One region of the Legionella donaldsonii genome, then DNA from elsewhere that is predicted to be linked to it. Evidence: riboswitches for the same ligand, from Rfam matches in the RefSeq annotation. Region 1 holds a riboswitch; the other holds the start of a gene.

Region 1 (7,875 bases):
GTTAATATGACTTCACAAAATATTCCAGGTGTTGCCGCACTTCATCATGCTGGTTACCATCCACCGATTTCTCCTTTAATTAGCTGGACAGGTATTACGAACTTCCTTTTAGCTCCTTTTGGTGGGTATGCTTTTAATTTGGCTGCTTTTACGGCTGCAATATGCATGAGTGAAGAGGCAGGTAAAGAGCCGACTCAACGCTACCGTGCAGCGGTTTGCGCAGGATTTTTCTATTTTATCTGTGGAATTTTTGGGGCTACAGTAGTTGCCTTATTATCTGCTTTTCCCCGTGAATTAGTTTTAGCGATAGCAGGATTAGCTTTATTCGGTACCATTGCAAATAGTTTGAAAGCTGCATTAGAAGAGGAAAAACAACGTGAATCTGCTTTAATTACCTTTCTTGTTTCTGCTTCGGGAATATCTCTTTGGGGAATTGGGGCCGCTTTTTGGGGGTTAATAGCAGGTGTACTATCCTTAGTATTATTAACTCATTATAAAGTTTCCTCTTCACAAGAAGTAACTGATTTGAGGACTTTACGTGAATAAATGAAAGGCGGTTTATGTTCTTATGATTACCTTAACTGACAATGACCGCCAATATTGCTTTTTTCTCACTCAGACTCAATCCCCGACTCAATATAACTTAGGTCGTTATTTGCAGGAACAAGGTTGGTCTGCGAGCCATTTTGAAGAGCAGGCTGATTTTGGGGAAGGAAATTTACACTTTAATCTGCAGGCAGCTGAACAACTTGAATTTAAACATCGTTTGGCCGAGTTAGTGCATCAATTTTGTTCCGCGGTGATGCCCCTGACTTATTGTATTAATGATCAAACCTGGCCGGCGGTATTGCAAGACATAGCTGATAAATACTATCGCCACGGTTGGCAATACTTGGATCAAATTGATAATTTGGTGTGGATCTTAAAGCCGGCATTATTGAACAATGGCAAAGAAATAAAAATTTTTCAGAAATTAAGCGAATTAGAGCGGCATTTTCTTTCTACCAGGCGCCTGGGTGGCGAACAGGTCTTACAGCGTTATCTAACAGAGCCCCATTTGTTGCGTGATAGACATAAGTACAGTATCCGTATGTTTGTAGTGCTTACTAATTACGCAGGAGTTTATCTTTATCCGCAAGGCTATTTTAATGTTGCCTTACATCCGTTTGAACCACAAAATTTTCTTGATCTTCGCCCGCATTTGACGAATGAACATTTAAGTGATGAAGAGGCAAATGTAGTTCAGATTCCAGCGCAGCGGTTTGCGACTTTTACTGCATTTTACCCGTTAATAAAATCAATTTTGTCTGAGGTGATGAGGGGGCTGCAACAGCTCTACCCACAAGCCTTTGTCTGTAATCAACGGCGTGAATTGGCTATCTTTGGTTTTGATTTTATGGTTGATAAAGATCAGCGATTGTGGCTCCTGGAAGCCAATCATGGGCCGTGCTTTCCTATCGATGATGAGCACCCCTTACAAAAATATTTGTATTATGATTTCTGGCAGGCTTTTATTGCTAGCTTCGTTATGCCTATAGCGACAGAATGTACGATTGAACAAATTCAATACCAACAATTTGAACCTATCTGAGTCTTGCTTCTGCATGTTAATTGTAAAAGAGGGACTACTGGCGATATTGAGTTTTTGTAGACTGTTTGACAAAGAACAATGAGTAAATTAGGATAAATTCGATTTTTAAAGATGGCACGGGGTGCCGGGTTACCGGCTGAGAAATACTCGTTGAACTTGAACTGGATAATACCAGCGTAAGGATGCCTTCAAAAGATCTATTACCCGATTTTAGGGCTGCTAACATTTCATTGGCTTGAGAAGTGTAACTGGCTCCTGGGTAATGGAGCCCTTTTGCCATCTCCCTTTATTTTTTACCCAGGAGATCGAGCAATGCAGACACTTCATTCAAGAACGACCCTTCTTCTAAATTGGCGCGCTAATCCTTACCATACGCCGATTTTTGTTGCTCAGGCAAAGGGATATTATCGTCAGGAGGGCATCCACCTGGCTATTATGGAGCCTAATGATCCCAGTGATGTCACGGAGATTGTTGGTTTGGGCAAGGTGGATTTTGGAGTTAAAGCAATGATCCACACCGTAGCGGCGCGAGCCAAGGGCTATAATCTAAGTTCCATTGGCACGTTGCTTGATGAACCACCTACGGGCCTTATTGCCTTAAAATCAAGTGGTATTCAGACCTTTCATGACATTGTAGGCAAGCGAGTTGGTTATATTGGTGAGTTTGGCAAAAAAATTATTGATGATTTAGCAAAACTTGCAGGGATTGCCGCTTCAAGTTATGAGACAGTCCGTATTGGTATGAATCTTACAGACGCTATTTGCCGTAATAAAATCGATGTGGGAATTGGTTTTATTAATTTTCAACGGGTTGAATTGGACTATTTATGCGGGGAAACCATTTTTTTACGTCTCGATCAATTAGCCGGGCTTGGTTGCTGTTGCTTTTGCTCCATTCAATTGATTGTGCCTGACACGACGCGACAGCAGCCGGAGTTGATTAAAGGTTTTTTAAGAGCGACTCAACGGGGTGCAGCCTACACAACTGAATATCCCGATGAAGCCTTTGAATTGCTATGCGAGCAGCAACCCCAACTGCGGCAAGAGATGTATCAGAGAGTATTCATCCGCACTTTACCCTTTTTTTCCCGAACCTTGCTCAATGTTTCCCGTGATTGGAAGAAAGTCAGAGATTATAGTGAGCATTTGCAAATTATTGATAAGGCGTTTGACATTCGTCATTGTTATAGTAATGAATTTTTACCAGCAAATCCTTATTCTGAACTTGATCCAATTGCTTGCTGTATCGAATCAATTGATACGATTGAAGGCTAGCTAAGGCCTTTTTCTTGTGTTAGTTTTTCTGCGGGTGGGATTATCACTGTTTCCACCCACGCTCTGCTAGGGCCAAAATAATAGAGGCAAACAAGCAGAAAGCACAGGTCACTGCAATTTCGTTGCCATCGGTTTCTTAAAGGACATGAATTTAATAAAAATCAAGAGCATCTGGTACGTTGTTTGCTAAACTATTATAAAAAGTAAAAGAAATGGGGGATCTCCATGAAGCCTTTGATTCTACATCCCACCGAACTTAGCCAGTGGCATGCCTTAGTAAATGAGGCGCAGGCGTCTACTAGTCTCGTGCTCAATGAAAATACAGAAAGTTATTTGGTTTTCCTGCTAATGCGGTTTTCCCAGGGGACTAAATTAATAGAATCAGTTATTGCTCTTGATTTTCTTGAGTCAATGAATAATCCAAGACGGCGCCAGCTCGAATTATTAAGAGATGTAGGTGATAAAAGCTTGCTTTTTTGTGGGCTTTTTCCAGGGATAGCCGAGCGTCGTCACCTCAGTCTTGATTATTTTGCCGATATGGGGCAGGCCGCTTATCTAACGATGGGTGAATTGCAGGATAGGCAAGAAGGGGACCTCTATCTGCAATTAAGCGCGCAATTTCTTCATCTCCAACAAATTTTACGGGCAATGCGCGGTGATTTTTTGCAATGTAGCAATGATAGAATGCTAAAGATAAATGTCCCTTTGCAATAAACTTGGTTTCATCTTGGTTAGCGAAATTTTTGTATTTCGCTAACTTATACAAATAAGACTTAATTAATGATTAATGGTTAAATAATTTTCACCTACAACCGTTTTTAACAATTGGTAGGCAGGATGTTTTTGCGAGTTAACTTTTTTTAACTGCAATTGTCCACCGCGATTTTCCATATAAGTAGGTTGATAGCTTACCTTGTTAATCACGGTAGCTTCATCGCGTTTTTCCAAATAGAGTGATAGCAAACCGCTAGCGCGGTTTTTCAAGCTGCCTTGATTAGAAATAAAATTACCTAATGAATAAGCAACAAAGACCCGTTTCCCCCTGGCATTTAACCAGGCAAAGGGTTGTACGCAATGGGGATGGGAGCCTAAAATAGCCAGAGCACCAGCTTCTGCTAATTCTTGGGCAAATCGTTGCTGGATTTTATTGGGACGGCTTTGATATTCGATACCCCAGTGGGGAGTCACAATAACGGCATCATGTGTTTTAGCAAGTTCTGCTACCAGTTGTAACACCAGTTCTTTATCGCGCTGACATAGCAAGACTTGACGATGTTTATCAGCAATACCATTGGTGTCTTGGGTACAAGCTAACCAGGCTATTGAAAGATCGTTTGTTTTGGTTTCTGTATACCAGGCATCTTCGCTGTTCTGCCTGCGAGTGCCTGTAAAAGCCAGTTCGCTCTCATGGAGGGCCACAATGGTTTTGTTAATGCCGATAGCGAAGCGATCCAGAGTATGGTTATTGGCTGTGGAAACAATATCAAAGCCAGAGGCTTTTAAGGCACCAATCAATGCTGGGGGGTAATTAAACATAGGATAGGCGGTATAAGCTTTGCTGATACTGGTTGTTGTTTTGCCGTGCTGGTCAACCATTTCCGCCGCAGGTCCTTCTAAATTCCCATAAGTCAGATCAGCTTCTTTCAAGGCAGGTATTACCGGCTCCCAAAGCGTACTAAATCCATCAGCAAGACCTTTGTGTTGTAAAGGAGGGTGTAAAAGCACATCCCCTACGGCAATAATATGGACCTTGGTTGCATGTAAAGAAGAAATTAGCAACAGGTTAAGCAAAGCATAGCGCATCTGCATAACTGGCTCTCGGCAATCGATAGGTAAATTAATTTTTATACAAGCAATATGCCAAGGTTTAGAACATTATCTTTTAAATCAGGCGGTAGAGGCCAATTATCAACACACCCTCGTACCGATCCTGTTGAAAAGCGCTTATTTGCGAAATAGTAGTGTAATATCAATGGCATCAAAGCTGTAGTGCTTATTACAAAAGTCACAACTGACTTCTATTTTTCCTTGCTCTGCCAGTAATTGCTTGGTTTCTTCTTCACCAAGAATAGTTAAAACCTGTTTCATTTTTTCTTCGCTACAGCGGCATTTGAAGTACACGGGACGGTTGTCAAAAAGGCGTAATTCGGTTTCATGATAAAGACGATATAACAGGGTTTGATTATCGAGTGTTAAGAGCTCTTTATCGCTCACGGTTTGACCCAATTGGACGGCATACTCCCAAAATTGTTCACGTTGGACAGTATCTTGTCCTGGCATTAATTGCAGCAACATACCGGCCGCCATGTCATCACCAATAGCCAACCAGACTCGACTGGCAACCTGTTCTGATTGCGCAAAATAATGCATTAAATTTTCGCTCATTGAGGTAGCCTGAATAGGGACAACACTTTGATAAGTTTGAGTTTGCTTGTATTGATTAATGGTTAATACCATCTGTCCATTTAAAAAGGCCTCAGCATAATCACTTATCTCAAGATTTTCTTCATACTTGGCAAAAGCACGCAGCTGTAATTGATTATCACACTGTACTAACAATAGCGGTAAACGCTTGTCACCTTGGAATTGTAAACTTAATTCCCCTTCGAATTTGATACTGCCTGCCAAAAGCAGGCAAGAGATCAAGGCTTCGCCGAGTAAGTGTTTTACCATAGCTGGATAGGGGCGCTGAGCCATGATGGTTTGATAACTTTCTTTGGCGTGGGCTATTTCACCGCGAATACTGGCATGTTCAAATAAAAAGCGTTGAAGAGAGTCAGTTTCTTTCATCTTGGACCTTAAGGGCAACAAATCGATTAATTCTACCATAAAGTAGATTGCTTGCCTGCCTGCGAGTGACAAGCGATAATAGCCTTTTTCGAAACGCATTGGTTTCGAAGGATCTAAATGTTTCATTTTTGTTCGAGAATAACGCATGCTTAATCCACAGCAAAAGGCGGCTGTCCGATATATTGATGGGCCTTTATTAGTGCTGGCTGGTGCTGGTAGTGGTAAAACGCGAGTGATTACTCAAAAAATAGCCTATCTTATTGAACACTGCGGTTATACAGCCAACACGGTCTGTGCAGTTACCTTTACCAATAAAGCGGCTAATGAAATGCGTGCGCGAGTCGCTGCTGTCTTGCCAGCTGCTAAGCGGCATGGTTTAAGAGTAGCTACCTTTCATACCCTGGGCTTGAGCATTATTAAACGGCATGTGGCCTTATGTGATTTAAAAACCGGATTTTCCATTTTTGATAGCGAGGACTGTCTGCAATTGTTGCGTGGATTTTTACCGGTTGGTAAAGCCAATGAGCGTGATTATCTTATGCAGATACAACAACAAATTTCACGTTGGAAAAATGATTTACTCGAGCCTCATGAGGTGAGTGGTTGTACTACCGATTTGCCGATTTACGAAGAAGCCGCTTTAATTTACCCTCGTTATCAACAAGCTTTAAAAGCCTATAATGCCGTCGATTTTGATGATTTAATTCGTTTGCCGGTCCGTCTTTTAAGTCATCATGCTGAGTTACGAGAATATTGGCAAAATAGAATTCGTCATTTACTGGTAGACGAGTATCAGGATTCTAATACCAGTCAGTACAGTCTGGTCAAGCTTCTGGTTGGTGTACGTGCGCACTTTACGGTAGTAGGTGATGATGATCAATCTATTTATGCCTGGCGGGGGGCTAAGCCAGAAAACCTTGCTCAGTTACAACGCGATTACCCCCAATTAAAACTAATAAAATTGGAACAGAATTATCGTTCCACTAGCCGAATCTTGCATGCCGCCAACCATTTAATTGCCAATAATACGCATTTGTTTAGTAAAAAATTATGGAGCGAATTGGGGCATGGTGAACTGTTACGTGTTTTGTGTTGTAAGGATGAAAATGATGAGGCCGAGCAGGTGGTCGCGGATTTAATCAGTCAAAAATTACGTCAGGGCACTCAGTATGGGGATTACGCTATTTTGTATCGCGGGAATCATCAATCACGAATTTTTGAAAAAATGTTACGTCATCATGGTATTGCGTACCATATTAGTGGAGGGCAATCCTGGTTTGCACGCCCGGAAGTTAAGGATATTTTTGCCTACCTTAAATTACTTTGTAATGAGGCTGATGATGCGGCTTTTTTAAGGGTAATTAATACGCCCAAACGGGGTATTGGTGAGACAACCTTGGATGCCTTAGGGCATTATGCTCAAACACGAGGTCAAAGTCTTTATCTCTGCTGTGATCATCTGGCACTGAGCAGCCAGATTGCCGATAAGCCACGGATGGCTTTACAAGTATTTAAAGGATGGATGGATACCATAAAAACACGTATTCAAACCGAGCCAGTATTGGAAGTTTTACGTGAAATGATAGAGGACAGTGGTTATGAGGCTTATGTTTATGAGCAAAGCGATACACCGGCCAAAGCTCAAAAACGCATGGACAATGTTTGGGAGTTAATAGAATGGGTTGGACGTTTACTGGCTAAAGATGCTACCCAGCAATTAGCGGATGTTATTAATAAATTGATTCTTATTGATATTTTAGAACAAGCAGATGAACACGATGCTAATACAGTGCAACTAATGACGCTGCATGCTTCAAAAGGTTTGGAGTTTCCTTTTGTGTATCTGGTCGGTATGGAGGAGGAATTATTGCCACATCGGGTGAGTATCGATACGGAGCAAATAGAAGAAGAGCGGCGTTTAGCTTATGTCGGTATTACCCGTGCACAAAAGAGCCTCTGTTTAACGTTGGCTAGACAGCGTCGTCGTGTCGGTGAATTGCAGGAATGCCAACCCAGTCGCTTTTTGGATGAATTACCGCAAGATAGCCTGGAATGGTATGGTAAGAGCGGTGAGCGTAACGAGGCCAAATCAAAGGCCCTGGCGCAGTCTCATTTGGCAGGATTAAAAAACTTATTGGCTTAATTCTTAAATAATCTTACATTGGTTATCAGTCTTATTATTTCAGGGCTTACAAAAATTTGAGGTCGAGGCAACATTT
Region 2 (7,875 bases), 220 kb from region 1:
GGCATTAAAAAAGGCTGCGCAAGTGCCTGTTACCGTAGCTCCCCCTCCAGTGCCAGTGCCGTCTGTCTCTGTTTCTACCTCTGCCTCGAAGCCCAGTAAACCGAATAAAGCCGTAGCCACTTCACATTACCTGCCTGATCGTTTTTTTCTTCTTGATCCATTAGAGTACGAAGAGGACAAAAAACATCTAAAAGATCCCGAATTTCCTGGTTATGATGCTAATGAAAAATTATTTGTATAGCCCCCCATATTCTTTCCTTGGCTTGTCAATAATTAAGTTTAGATGCTATAAAGACGAGTCAATTGCCAAGGAGAGCCCAGATGAGATTCTCTTTTATTCTCTTAAATCTCATTGTGTTAAGTCTTACAGGCTGTGAACGAATTGCCTTAATGACTACTCCACAAAAGCACGCTACTCCATCGCATAGCGAACTGGCTAAGAAAGCAGAACTTTTTTTTTGGGATACCTTGCATCAAGGACGCTATGACGATCTAAACAAAGCAGATTACTTATTGATGGCCGCTTATCTTCAAAATCCGAATGATCCCAAGCTTGCTGCCCATATAGGCTTTACCCATATCTGGAAGATCACGGAACGGCAACGCCTACCCCAGGAATCACCTAAAATTGCCAATGAAATTGTCTTGGCAAAAAAATATTTTTCTGATGCCTTTATTCTTGATCCGCACAATGCTGTCTTCGAAGGTTTCCTGGGGGATGCTCAATTAATTGAAGGCAAAATTTTTCATGATAAGCGCGAAGAAGTGCGCGGTTATTTTACCTTGCAGCGCGCGATAGCTAATTGGCCGGAATTTAATTATTTTACCGCAGGCTATCCAATGAGTACTTTAGCGCCGCAATCCGATTCTTTTAAAGAGGGCTTGGAATGGCAATGGCGTACTCTCGATTTGTGTGCAGAAAAGAAAGTCGACCGCAAAAATCCTGATTACAAATCCTATATGGCTCGTGAAACGCAGCAAGGTAAAGCGCGCGCTTGCTGGAATTCATGGGTTGCCCCTCATAATTTTGAAGGATTTTTTATGAATATGGGCGATATGTTAGTGAAAGCCGGCGATTGGCAAACCGGTATCAAAATCTATCAAAACGCCAAACTTGCCAAAAATTATTCATCCTGGCCCTATCGCCAAATGCTGGAAAAAAGAATTTTGAACGCGAAGGCTAATGTTGCCAATTTTCAGAAAGACCATTCTGATCCAGACAAAGCAATCCTGTTTAACTCTGGCTATGGTTGCGTAGCCTGCCATCAACGCTGAGTAACCCGAAGAAGCAAAAGGCTGATACCATTTATTCCTGAGGCTCTTCCTTCGTTTCTTTAGGACTCTTGCGTTTAAAACCCAAAGCACGTAGACGCTCATCAATCGAAGGATGAGTAGAGAAAGCATTACTAAATGATTTCACCGGATCAATACTGGAAGGATCAAACAGGTAAGAAGCATGCCGCACCTGTTCATGCGGTGTTTGCCCATATTGACCGCTATATTGCTCAGCGTGCTGTTGATGATCTTGGGTTATTTTCAGCAGTGCACGCGCCATGGGTTCATTATCACGCATTAATTCAACGGATCCGGCATCTGCCATATATTCACGTGTACGGCTTACAAAGAGCGCTAAAACCACTGTAATGATAGGCAGGATATACCGTAGTAAAGTGATAACCAATACCAGGCGGTTATCTTCACGTCGATCACGCCGATAAATCACGCTGTAAAATAAAATATCAATTACAATCAACAGAATATTACTTAGCACTGCAACCATCAGTGTCAACTTGATGTCATGATGGCGAATATGACTTAATTCATGTGCCATAACGGCCTGTAATTCCGCACGATCCAATTTTTCCATTAAACCGCGAGTAATAGCGACCATGGCTGATTTTTCACTGTAACCACTGGCAAAGGCATTCATGTAGTCTGCTTCAATGAGATAAACCTTGGGCATATACCGCAGGCCTGCTGCAACCTTCATTTCCTCAACCACGTTATAAAGTTGTTTTTCCTGTAACGTTTGGGCAAGGTTCTCGTTAATCTCGCGTGAATCAGTACCGAGTAACATAATGCGATCATAGAGCGTATAGGTAACCAATAAGGAGATAGCTGCAAAAGCTATCATTAATATCGTTGCATAAGGCATGACACGCCAGGTGACCAGAGCATAGATACACTGCTGCAAAGTTGCCTGGGGATAGAGCGACTGCACAATAACCACATCCGCAAACATACCGACGCCCGCATAAACAGCAAGGAAAATCATAATTACCCAGAAAGTCCTGCGTTCATTACGGCGCAATTGCTCGCGCCAATTGCCTACGGATGCATGATAATCAGAAAGAGCCATAAATTACTCAAAATTTCACGGTATAGTCTTCGCGTGCCTTAATTTGATCATCAGGCAATGACCAATAGTCAAATACTTTATCCAATTTATCACGGAAAAAACTAACTACCATGGATTCAAAAAAGGATTTTTTCTTCGCGTAATAACGTTCAATACTATCGTTATAAGCTTGCTTGGAATAGGCCAGTTTATTTTCAGTATTGACGATTTCTTCTTGCAATTGCAAAACGTTCGAACTTGCCTTCAGGTCAGGATATTGCTCAAACACCACATTCAAGCCAGATGCAATTTGCGAAATCCCGTTTTCTGCCGCCATCCGGGCTTTTTCATCGCCAGCAGCCTTGGCTGCCTGCGCTTGATTACGTAACGCCACGACATCCTTCAAAGTGGTTTTCTCGTAATCCATGTATTTTTTTACTGATTCAATTAAGGATTCAAATACCTTGAAGCGCCTATCTAATTGAATATCAATTTGGCGTTTATTGTTATTAATCGCCTCAATTAAGCCAATTAAGCTATTAAAAATGCCTATCGCCCAGAAGACGAGTAACACAATGATGACTAAAATCGCTATGAGAAAGGTACTCATTGCTCTATCCTTTTGGTTTATCTCCAATAAGTTATAGCTCTAAAGTAAGGGAAAAAGCAAACTCTTAAACAAGAGTCGCTCAAGGTTTATAAAAGTCCAGCTTGTGCCAGAGATTATAAAAATGATGTACCGGCCCATGTCCCAAGCCAATTTGCTCATTTTTCGCGGCGTCTATTGCCTTAAACACATAGTCTTTAGCTATTTTACACGCTTCCTTTAACTCAATACCTAAAGCCAGGCACGCACTGATAGCAGCAGATAAGGTACATCCCGTTCCATGTGTATTGTTTGAATTAATTCTGGTTCCCTCTAGCCAGCAAAACTCCCCATTTTGGTTAAGAAGCAGATCATTCGAGTGGGATGCGGATAAATGCCCGCCCTTTAATAAGACATTTTGCGGGGCCAGTTTAATCAGCTTTCGCGCTAGCTCCAGCATGGTGTCACTCGCAGCATTCGTCTCACCAGTTAATGCCCAAGCCTCGGGTAAATTCGGTGTAATGATTGTTGCAAGCGGAATAAGCACTGATCTCATGGTATCCAGGGCATCAGGTAATAGCAGCCGATCGCCGCTTTTAGCGACAAGTACGGGATCAAGGACAATCGGGATTCCTGCTGCGTAGCGCCTGAGGAAATGGGCTACTAACTCAATAATATCTCGTTTAAAAAGCATACCGATTTTAATACTGTCTGGGCGGATATCTTCAAAAATAGTATGCAATTGATCATCAATAGCCTGTAAAGGCAGCTCATAACAAGCTTTAACCCCACGGGTATTTTGTACCGGCAACGCGGTTAGCACTGTCATACCATAACAGCCAAAAGCAGAAAAAGTTTTCAAATCGGCTTGAATACCCGCCCCACCGGAACCATCGAAACCTGCTATAGACAGGGTTTTATAGCGCATTGTCATTTTTCTATCTCAGTTAATCGAATTGAACGAGTCAACTATCTCAGAACCTGCAATCCACTCACCGAATAATTCCCAATCGGGTTTATATAATTTATCAATAAATACTTGTCGAAAAGCGCCTGGTCCTTGTGTTTTATGCTGGGTTAGTTGTCCACATAAACCAAAATAAGCAGTCGCCAGTAGAGCAGCCTGGTACATGCTTAAGCCAATTGCCGCAAAGGCAGCGATTACAGCAGTCAGCGTGCAACCCATACCCGTCACCAAAGGCATCAGTGGTGAACCAAAGGGTAAATTGATTGCCTGTCTGCCATCGGTTATAAAATCAACCGGGCCACTCACTACAACAATTTTTGATGGTGAAACAGCCAGTTGTTGCGCAGCATTCATTGCCTGATTCACACTACGGGCCGATTCAACGCCTTTCGTATCACCTGCTTCATCGCTTAAAGCCAGAATCTCGCTGGCATTGCCGCGAATGATATCGACATGAGGGAGAAGCGATTTTGCCGCAGTGGTGCGTAAACGACTTGCGCCAGCACCAACGGGATCCAGCACAACAGGCTTGCTTTGTGACTTGGCTATTTTTGCCGCCTCTAAAGCGCGTTCATAAAAAGCGTGATCGAGGGTACCTAAGTTGATGTTAACGACTTGACTGATCGTAATCAGCTCTTCTATTTCATCCATCGCCTGACTCATCAAGGGTGCCGCCCCCGAGGCCAATAAGCTGTTAGCCATAAATTCCATAGTAACAAAATTGGTTAAACATAAAACCAAAGGCTTCGTTTGACGGAGGCTAACTAACGCCTCTTCCAAATCCTTCAACAGATTCATCATGTTTCACTTCCCTCCATTAATTGACGTAGCGTTGCTGCCATAAGCGCAGGGTTTTCCGCCTTATGCAGAGCACCAATTACCGCAATCCCCTTCGCTCCCGCTGCCATGACTTCCTTGACATTGTGTTGATCAATACCGCCAATACCGATCATTGGATGAGTCGAGCGCAAACTTAAACGGTGCAGCCCATCCAAGCCCCAGGTTGTACGAATATTCTTTTTATGCTGAGTAGGGAAAACTGCACTGGCGGCCACATAATCCACAACAGACTGATTGGCTCGCTGCAAATCATCCTCCGTTTCTATTGATAAACCGAGCAATTTATCCGGCCCCAAACGCTGTCTGGCAAGTTGTGGTGAACCATCCGTCTGTCCCAAATGCAGACCCTGTGCATCGACGGCTAAAGCCAGTTCAAGATCATCATTGATGATCAGCGGAATATGGTGGTGATCTAAAAGACTCTTAAGTTCAGAAGCGAATGCTAATAGAAAAGCTGGGGAAGCATTTTTTTCGCGAAGTTGTACAGAACTAACGCCTGCACTGACACATTGTTCAATAAAGAGCAAATACTCCGCTAAAGGACAAGACCCGCGATGGGTGACCAACATAAGTTTGTAAAATGGAGCAGCCATAACATCCTTCTATTCATACAACAGAGGATGTGACGTCAAAGATAAGCCTGCTTAAAAGGCCATTAAATAAGAAAAATATCTCTAACCATCACACTCCCTCCGCAGGTATTAACCAGAGCAGGTTTTAAGGGTTTTTCTCAGCCTTGCAACACGAATCGCTGCAAAGCACCCCCGGTGATAAAAACGACCCTTAATTTAGTTGAAGCGAAAAAACTTGTCAACCTGCGTGCAATTTTGTGCAGAATTAGTAGTTATTTGTCTTGGGGAACTAAGCATCAAAGTTCTCTTATTGTAATGAAATTACAACTCTTTTATGATTAGGAAGACTATATTCATAAGAAATGGATCTTCTATGTTAAAAAAAATCATTGGATTGACCGCCTTTTCTTGCTCAGTTATAACGTCAGCCTATGCTGAGCCGGCGTCTACTCCAGCTACGGCACCTTCTAATTCCCAAGCCTCTGGTGCACCGCCTACCAGCTACATGCCCGTTATCATGCAAGAACCTTTTCAGACAGTTATGAAGCGCATGTCTGCTGCAAAAGACGCGATTAATAAAAAACAGCAGGATTTGCTTAACCAGCGTTATGATTTAACCAACAACCCGTCGCAAAATGCGAAAATGTCAAATGGGAAACCCATTCAGGAAGGTGTACGCGTTAAGCTACCTCAAGGAACAACCTGGGATCAACTCGCTAAAATGACGCCCGAGCAAATTAAGGAAGAAGGGTTATATCCTCAAGGTTTCTTGCCTCTGCCGCACCCCAACCATCCTGAAGGGGGTATGCTTTTTCCAAAATTTGCTATCGATGAAATCAACAAGCAGGAACACCGCGATCTGACTCGCTTTGATCTGGATTTTGATATTCCCGACCATTTTTTACCACCCTTTCCTGCCCCAATCTTTTTGACAACACGTCCGGATCTTGGCGATGTATCACAAGGAAAGCTGGTAACTATCAATAATTATTTTGAATTATTTAACGGCATCCTTAACCCTAAACAATTGGAAGGTCTACGGTTGTTGGTAACCCCTTTCCCACAACAACAATTTAACCAAACCGATGATCGGCGCACCATAGAACCCAGCCGTGGTGTTGCTTGTCTTGATTGCCATGCCAATGGCCATACCAACAAGGCAACTCACCTGGTTGGAGACATTCGCCCACAAGAGTTTCGTCATCGTATTAATACCCCGACTTTGCGTGGTGTAAATATTCAGCGGCTCTTTGGCTCACAGCGCGCCTTAAAAACAATCGAAGACTTTACTGAATTCGAACAACGTGCTGCTTATTTTGATGGCGACCCGGTCATTGCGACCAAAAAGGGAATCAATATTCTTGAGCGTGGCAGCCAGGTCCACTTCATGGCTGAGTTTCAGGAAATATTGGATTTTCCGCCTGCTCCCAAACTGAGTTGGGATGGGAAACTGGATCCAGCTAAAGCAACGCCAGCAGAATTGCGCGGCCAGGAACTTTTCTTTGGTAAAGCAAGATGTGCCACTTGCCACACCCCTCCTTATTACACCGACAACACCATGCATAACCTGCATACGGAACGTTTCTTTAATCCACAAACCATCAATGGGCTCAGAGCAGTAGGTGATGGACCGATTAAAACCTTTCCTTTACGCGGTATAAAGGATTCTCCACCTTACCTGCATGATGGTCGTCTGTTGACTTTGGCTGATACGGTCGAATTCTTTAATTTGGTTCTGCAATTACAATTAAATACTCAGGAAAAAGCGGATCTGACTGAGTTTATGAAAGCCCTTTAATGACCTACCTGCCGTGCTATAGGCACGGCATCTAAAAGTGCTGTTCAAAATAAATCGGTCGAGCCCTCAGAGACTGAGGCTTGGTATAAAATTAGCGATCACATGCCGGTGACTGTTCTGATCTGTTTTTTATTGCTAAAGTAATCTGGTTTTCAATAATGCTGATTAACGCACTTAAAATTGGTTTATCAATTTTTCACAGGGATTAAGTGGATCATGAAAAGATATCAACTCCTATTAGTAGACGATTCCAAGCCAGCCCAGGAAGCGTTTAAGGCCATTTTAGAAGACTTTCACTGTGACGTCATTGTAGCTGAGTCAGGTGAAGAAGCCCTGGAAGAATGCAACCTGATGCATTTTGATCTTATCGTGATGGACTTAAGCTTGCCCAGACATAATGGATTTGAGGTTACAGAGCTAATTAAAACCACCAGCCTGCTTAATAAAAAGACTCCCGTTGTCGCTTTGAGTGTGCATAGTGAAGCGCAATTTGCCAGACAAATTCAAAAAGCCAACATCTCCGGTTTCATCTCTAAACCATTTACCCGCAGAGAAGCGACAGAATTAATGAATAGACTTGAACAGGGTTTCTGAACTCAAATGCATTTGATCATCTGCAAAAACATCGGGTGTGCATCTATTTGAAGCGTTTATATTTCAATTAAAGAAGCGAGGGTGAGACCAGCCAGAACTACTGAGTCAATCTCCCCCTCTGTACTGGAAATTATCGTCCTATGAGCCATAGGTTATTATTTCCAGTTACTGGTGGAGCGT

The links. A riboswitch is a leader RNA that binds a small molecule or an ion and turns the genes downstream of it on or off. The one in region 1 is predicted to bind thiamine pyrophosphate.
Positions count from the first base shown of each region.
Region 2: another riboswitch for thiamine pyrophosphate. It lies ahead of thiE (thiamine phosphate synthase); the one in region 1 lies ahead of DYC89_RS01060 (ABC transporter substrate-binding protein).

Region 1 is NZ_UGOA01000001.1:226,777-234,651, forward strand. Features, by position in the region: gene DYC89_RS01050 (benzoate/H(+) symporter BenE family transporter) at 1-546, shown strand, start outside; gene DYC89_RS01055 (tubulin-tyrosine ligase) at 569-1,591, shown strand; TPP riboswitch at 1,699-1,791, shown strand; gene DYC89_RS01060 (ABC transporter substrate-binding protein) at 1,904-2,866, shown strand; gene DYC89_RS01065 (hypothetical protein) at 3,092-3,580, shown strand; gene DYC89_RS01070 (CapA family protein) at 3,644-4,675, opposite strand; gene hslO (Hsp33 family molecular chaperone HslO) at 4,811-5,656, opposite strand; gene DYC89_RS01080 (UvrD-helicase domain-containing protein) at 5,802-7,799, shown strand.
Region 2 is NZ_UGOA01000001.1:443,619-451,493, reverse strand. Features, by position in the region: gene DYC89_RS02160 (hypothetical protein) at 1-241, shown strand, start outside; gene DYC89_RS02155 (hypothetical protein) at 322-1,275, shown strand; gene htpX (zinc metalloprotease HtpX) at 1,307-2,359, opposite strand; gene DYC89_RS02145 (LemA family protein) at 2,367-2,948, opposite strand; gene thiD (bifunctional hydroxymethylpyrimidine kinase/phosphomethylpyrimidine kinase) at 3,028-3,852, opposite strand; gene thiM (hydroxyethylthiazole kinase) at 3,868-4,692, opposite strand; gene thiE (thiamine phosphate synthase) at 4,689-5,324, opposite strand; TPP riboswitch at 5,401-5,507, opposite strand; gene DYC89_RS02125 (cytochrome B6) at 5,677-7,101, shown strand; gene DYC89_RS02120 (response regulator) at 7,318-7,695, shown strand; gene DYC89_RS02115 (hypothetical protein) at 7,826-7,875, opposite strand, start outside.